Regions from separate parts of the Dactylosporangium thailandense genome, predicted to be linked through region 2. Evidence: riboswitches for the same ligand, from Rfam matches in the RefSeq annotation. Region 2 holds a riboswitch; the other holds the start of a gene.
The links. Region 2 has a riboswitch for glycine ahead of AC6JBM_RS01145 (L-serine ammonia-lyase). Riboswitches for the same ligand answer to the same signal wherever they lie in the genome.
Positions count from the first base shown of each region.

Region 1: linked by a shared signal. The riboswitch ahead of gcvP (aminomethyl-transferring glycine dehydrogenase) and the one ahead of AC6JBM_RS01145 (L-serine ammonia-lyase) in region 2 are both predicted to bind glycine.

Region 1 is NZ_AP029195.1:1,476,811-1,480,148, reverse strand. It holds gene gcvP (aminomethyl-transferring glycine dehydrogenase) at 1-1,669, opposite strand, end outside; glycine riboswitch at 1,749-1,843, opposite strand; partial or broken gene AC6JBM_RS06345 (nucleotidyltransferase domain-containing protein) at 1,877-2,530, shown strand; gene AC6JBM_RS06340 (nucleotidyltransferase domain-containing protein) at 2,591-3,325, shown strand; gene AC6JBM_RS06335 (methyltransferase domain-containing protein) at 3,322-3,338, shown strand, end outside.
Region 2 is NZ_AP029195.1:276,883-280,220, forward strand. It holds gene AC6JBM_RS01140 (AbfB domain-containing protein) at 52-1,221, shown strand; glycine riboswitch at 1,255-1,345, shown strand; glycine riboswitch at 1,350-1,451, shown strand; gene AC6JBM_RS01145 (L-serine ammonia-lyase) at 1,443-2,843, shown strand; gene AC6JBM_RS01150 (MMPL family transporter) at 2,860-3,338, shown strand, end outside.

The sequences.
Region 1 (3,338 bases), 1.2 Mb from region 2:
GCGATCCCGCGTTGGGCTGCAGGCTCACGGCGTCGTAGCCGGTGACCTCGGCGAGCCAGCGCTCGAGATCGGCGATGAGGCGGCGGTACCCCTGGGTCTGCGCGTCGGGCGCGAACGGGTGGACGTTCGCGAACTCGGGCCAGGTGATCGGCTCCATCTCGGTGGTCGCGTTGAGCTTCATGGTGCAGGAGCCCAGCGGGATCATGCCGCGGTCGAGCGCGTAGTCCTTGTCGGAGAGCCGGCGCAGGTACCGCAGCATCGCCGTCTCGGATCGATGACTGCTGAACACCGGGTGCGTGAGGTAGTCCGACGCGCGGCGCAGCTGCGCCGGGACCGTGTCGGCCGTGTCGAGCCCGGTGACGTCGGCGTGGGCGAGGCCGAAGGCGGCGAGCACGTCGCGCAGGTGCCCGAACGTCGTGGTCTCGTCGCAGGCGATGCCGACCCGGTCGGCGTCGACGCGGCGCAGGTTGATCCCGCGCTCCGCGGCGGCCTCGACGATCTCGCCGGCCCGCCCTGGTACGACCGCCGTCACCGTGTCGAAGAAGGCCCGGTGCTCGACGGTGACCCCGCCCGCGCTGAGCCCGGCGGCGAGGCGCACGGCCATGTCGTGGGTCCGCGCGGCGATCTCCCGCAGCCCGTCGGGGCCGTGGTAGACCGCGTACATGCTCGCGACGACGGCGAGCAGCACCTGCGCGGTGCAGATGTTGCTGGTCGCCTTCTCGCGGCGGATGTGCTGCTCGCGGGTCTGCAGCGCGAGGCGGTAGGCGGGGGCGCCGCCAGCGTCCTTGGACACGCCGACGAGCCGGCCGGGCAGGGTGCGCTCGAGGCCCTGGCGGACCGCGATGTATCCGGCGTGCGGGCCGCCGAAGCCCATCGGCACGCCGAAGCGCTGGGCGCTGCCGACGGCGACGTCGGCCCCGATCGCGCCGGGCTCGCGCAGCACGCACAGGGCGAGCAGGTCGGCGGCGACGGTGGCGATCGCGCCCCGCTCATGGGCCAGGGCGATGAGGGCCTCGTGGTCGCGCACGGCCCCGGAGGCGCCCGGATACTGCAGGTGCACCCCGAAGAACGCCTCGGGCAGCTCCTCGACGGCGAGGTCGAGGACGCGCACCTCGATGCCGAGCGGTTCGGCGCGGGTCCGGATGACGGCGAGGGTCTGCGGGAGCACGTCGGCGTCGACGACGTACACCTCGGACTTCACCTTCGACGAGCGCCGGGCGAGGGTCATCGCCTCCGCGGCCGCGGTCGCCTCGTCCAGCAGCGACGCCCCGGAGACCGGCAGCCCGGTGAGGTCGGCGACGACGGTCTGGAAGTTCAGCAGCGCCTCGAGCCGGCCCTGGGAGATCTCCGGCTGGTACGGCGTGTAGGCCGTGTACCACGACGGGTCCTCGAGCACGTTGCGCAGGATCACCGGCGGGGTGTGGGTGCCGTGGTACCCGAGGCCGATCATCGACACCAGGGTCCGGTTCGCCGCGGCGAGGGCACGCAGCTCGGCCAGCACCTCGGCCTCGGACGCGGCGAGCGGCAGGTCCAGCGGCTTGTGCCAGCGGATCGAGCCGGGGATCGCGGCGGTCATGAGGTCCTCGACCGTCTCGTACCCGACGGTCTTGAGCATCCGGGCCTGTTCGTCGGCGCTCGGGCCGATGTGCCGCGCGGCAAAACTGGTCATGGGCCACAACTCTCTGGGCGGATCGCGGGACAGGGGCGAACGTGCGCTCCTCCCCCTCTGTCGCAGACTCCAGAGGTGCCAACCCGCCGCGGTCCTTTTGCCTGAGAGGTTCCGGGGAGGATTTGCCCCTTCGGCGTCGCTGCTCTGCACAGCGATCTCTCCCGCGCGGGTATTGCCGGCAGGACTACCCTACCAACAGTGCAGGACTTGACCATCGTGGCGAAGCACACGATCTACTCCGCGGTCGTCGGCTCCCGCGCCTACGGGCTGGACGGCCCGGACTCCGACACCGACCGCCGGGGCGTGTTCCAGACGCCGAGCGACGCCTTCTGGTCGCTGGACAAGCCGCCCACCCACGTCGAGGGGCCGCTGCCGGAGCAGTTCTCGTGGGAGGTCGAGCGGGCCTGCACCCTGGCCCTCGCGGCGAACCCGACGGTGTGGGAGTGCCTGTCGGCGCCGCTGGTCGAGCACGTCACGGACGCCGGCCGCGCGCTGCTGGAGCTGCGCCCGGCGTTCCTGTCCCGCCGCGCCGCCCGCACCTACGGCGACTACGCCCGCGACCAGCTCGGCAAGCTCACCTCGGTGCGCGCCCGCACGGGCGAGGTCCGCTGGAAGCAGGCGATGCACATGGCCCGCCTGCTGCGCGCCGGCGCCCACGTCCTGCGCACCGGCGAGGTTCTGGTGGACGTGACCCCCTGGCGCGACGAGCTCCTGGCGATCCGCCGTGGCGAGCTGAGCTGGGAGGACTTCCAGTCCCTGGCCGGCGCCCTGACCGCCGGCCTGGCCGCCGCCGAGTCGGCGTCGAAGCTCCGGGAGGAGCCCGATCGGGCCGCGGTGGAGCGCTTCCTGTTCGCCCTGCGAACCACGGCACCTGTACCGCCCGTGCGAGCGACCACCGCCCAGCCCCCGGCCCCGGAGGGCATCCCGGCCTGGGCCGGTGCGGTGGCCGACGAGCACCCGTACCCCCTCGCCTTCGCCACGGTCAGCGGCGCCCACCTCTACGGCTTCGCCTCCGTCGACTCGGACCTGGACCTGCGCGCCTGCCACCTCCTGCCCCTGGACGAGGTGGTGGGCCTGGACACCGGCCCGGACACGGTGGAGGTGGGCGGCGAGCGCGAGGGCATGGAGCTGGACATCGTCAGCCAGGAGCTGGCGAAGTTCGTCCGCCTCCTCCTGCGCCCGAACGGGTACGTCCTGGAGCAGCTGCTCTCCCCGCTGGTGGTGCGCACCGGCCCCCTGCACGACGAGCTCAAGGCCCTGGCCCCGCACTGCCTGACCCCGGAGCACGCCCGGCACTACCTGGGCTTCGCCTCGGGCCAGTGGCTGCTGCACGCGAAGACCGGCGAGCTGAAGCCCGCCCTCTACACCCTGCGGGTGCTGCACACCGGCATCCACCTGATGCGCACCGGCGAGATCGAGTCGGACCTGCGCGTGCTCAACACCCTCCCCTACGTCCCGGACCTGATCGAGGCCAAGAAGGCCGGCGAACACCGCGCCCTGCCCCCGTCGCTGGTCGCACCGGAGGTCCTGGCCGCGGACGTGGCACGGCTGACGGCGGAGCTGGAGTCGGCGCGGGACACCTCACGGCTGCCCGCGACCCCGTCGGCCGCCCCGGCGCTGAACGACCTGCTGATCCGCACCCGGCTGTCCCGATGACCGAGCCGTTGCA
Region 2 (3,338 bases):
CACAAAATCCAAACATGTACAACAATGAAACCGACACATACCTTCAGGCTCATGCGTCGACTGCTCACCGCCCTAGCCGCGACGGCCGCCACCGTCGCCGCGCTCCTCGCCGCGCCCTCCGCCGCCCACGCCGAGTCCAACGGCGGGGTGCGCATCCTGCCCCTCGGCGACTCGATCACCGACGGCTTCAACGTGCCCGGCGGCTACCGCATCAACCTGTGGCGCGCCCTGGCCGGCGCCGGCCACCCCGTCGACTTCGTGGGCTCCCAGTTCAACGGCCCCGCCGACCTGCCCGACCACGACCACGAGGGCCACCCCGGCTGGCGCATCGACCAGGTGGACGCGAACGCGAGCGCCTGGGTGTCGTCCACCGCGCCCCGCAGCGTGCTCATCCACCTGGGCACCAACGACGTGGTGCAGAACTACGACCTCGGCAACGCGCCCGCGCGCCTGTCCGCGCTCGTCGACCACGTGCGCGCGGCCGCGCCCGGCGCCGACGTCTTCGTCGCCTCGATCATCCCGCTGGCCGACGCCGGGCGGGAGTCGGCCGCGAACGCGTTCAACGCCACCATCCCCGGCATCGTGGCCGGCAAGGGCGCCAAGGTCCACTTCGTCGACATGCACGCCGCGCTGGGCACCGGCGACCTCGCCGACGGGGTGCACCCGACCCGCGCCGGCTACGACAAGATGGCCGTGCGCTGGGCCTCGGCCCTGGCCGCCGTGCCCGGCTCGGCCGGCGACGACGGGGCCGCGACCACGCTGCCGTCCGGCTCCTCCATCTCGCTGCGGGCCACGACGGCGTGCTGCACGACGCGGTACGTCCGCCACATGAACGGCCTCGGGTACACCGAGAACGTGTCCTCCTCCAGCGACCAGCTGCTCAAGCAGGACGCCACCTGGCGCGTGGTGCCCGGCCTCGCGGGCGGGTGCTACTCCCTCCAGTCGCGCAACTACCCGGGCTACTACCTGCGCCACCAGAACGGCCGCGTGAAGATCAGCGCCGACGACGGCACGGCCCTGACCCGCGCGGACGCGACCTGGTGCGCGAAGACGGCCCCCGGCGGGGTGCGGCTGGCGTCCTGGAACTTCCCCGGCTCCTACCTGCGCCACATCAACGCGGAGCTGTGGCTGGCCACGCCCGGCGGCACCGCGGCCCGGGACACCGCCGGCAGCCTGGTTCCCGACATCACGTGGGCCGTTGCCGCGCCGTGGGCCCCGTAGTACGGTCGGCCCGACAACCGCATACGCGCTGCTCGACCCGCGACGGGAGAGTCCCTGGAAACGGGGCGCCGAAGGAGCAACTCCTCCCCGGGAATCTCTCAGGCCCACGTACCGCCGCGGGAAGGCGACTCTGGAAAGCCGGGACGCCGCGTCCCGCGCCCACGGTGCAAACCGCCGGCCACCCTACGGGCGGCCGTGCCGGTGAAGCTCTCAGGCATTCGATGACAGAGCGGGGAGGCTCGACCCTCGACAACAGGGAGCCTCCCGTGACGCTCAGCGCGTTCGACCTGTACTCCATCGGCATCGGCCCGTCCTCCTCGCACACGGTCGGGCCGATGCGCGCCGCCCGCCGCTTCGCCGTCCGCCTGGCCGAGGCCGGGCTCCTGCCGCGCACCGGTCGCGTCAAGGCCGAGCTCTTCGGCTCCCTCGGCGCGACCGGCCACGGCCACGGCTCGGCCCGGGCGGTCGTCCTGGGCCTGCGGGGCGAGGACCCGGCGACCGTGGACACCGGGACCGAGGTGGCGTCCGACGGGCGGATCGCGCTGCTGGGCGAGCACGACATCCCCTTCAGCGCCGACGCCGACCTGGTGCTGCACCGCCGCCGCAGCCTCCCCGAGCACCCGAACGGCATGCGCTTCACGGCCTGGACCGAGGCCGGCGAGGAGCTGCTCACCCGCACCTACTTCTCCGTCGGCGGCGGCTTCGTGGTCGGCCCGGACGGCGCCGTCGCCGAGGCCGACGTGCCGGTCAAGTTCCCGTTCACCACCGGCGCCGAGCTGCTCGCGCACTGCGAGGGCCGCTCGATCTCCGACGTGATGCTGGCCAACGAGCTGTCCTGGCGCTCGGAGGCCGAGGTCCGCGCCGGGCTGCTCCACATCTGGGCGGTCATGCAGGAGTGTGTGCGCAGCGGATGCACGCGTCCGGACGGCGTGTTGCCGGGCGGGCTCAAGGTGCGTCGGCGAGCGCCACGGCTCTACAGGGATCTATGCGAAAAATCGGATATATCTGATCCGCTGCACGTCATGGACTGGCTCAACCTCTACGCGCTGGCCGTCAACGAGGAGAACGCGTCCGGCGGGCGGGTCGTCACCGCCCCCACCAACGGCGCGGCCGGCATCATCCCGGCCGTCCTGCACTACGCGGTATTTCCGAAAAGCGGCCGCTTCGTCCCGGGCGCCGACGACGACGGCGTGGTCCGGTTCCTGCTCGCCGCCGCGGCCGTCGGGATCATCATCAAGGGCAACGCGTCCATCTCCGGGGCCGAGGTCGGGTGCCAGGGCGAGGTCGGCTCCGCCTGCGCGATGGCCGCCGCCGGGCTCTGCGAGGCCCTCGGGGGCGCGCCCGGCCAGGTCGAGAACGCGGCCGAGATCGGCCTCGAGCACAACCTCGGCCTGACCTGCGACCCGGTCGGCGGCCTGGTGCAGATCCCGTGCATCGAGCGCAACGCGATCGCGAGCGTCAAGGCGGTCAACGCGGCCCGGCTCGCGCTCAACGGCGACGGCGCGCACCACGTCACCCTCGACAAGGTCGTGCGCACCATGCGGGAGACCGGGCGGGACATGTCGGTGAAGTACAAGGAGACCGCCCGGGGAGGCCTTGCCGTCACCGTGATCGAGTGCTGATGCGAAGCTGTGCGCTATGGCGCTCGGCGTGATGGCGAGGATCGGCCGGTTCTGCTTCCGGCACCGCTGGTCGGTGATCGGGGTGTGGCTGGTGGTGGTCGTGCTCGGCGGCCTCACGTTCGGGCCGGTCTTCAGCGCGATCGCGGACGCGAGCAACCCCAGGCACGTCGAGTCGATCGACGGGCTGGACGCCATCGCGACCGGCAACGACTCCAGCGGCACCGTCATCGGCCTCGTCGACCACGTCGACCCGCAGGCCCCGGCCGTCCGCACCGCCGTCGGCGCCGCGGCCGCCGACCTGGCCGGGTCGACCGGCGTCACCGCGGTCGACACCCCGTTCTCGGTGCCGGCCGCGAAGGCCCCCGCCTACCTGGCCGCCGACGGGCACGGCCTGCTGCTCGTCGCGACCCTCGCCAAGCTCGACATCGGCGAGCGCGACACCGTGCTGAACACCCTGCGCACCCGGCTGCACCGGCTCGACGCCGACCTGGCCGC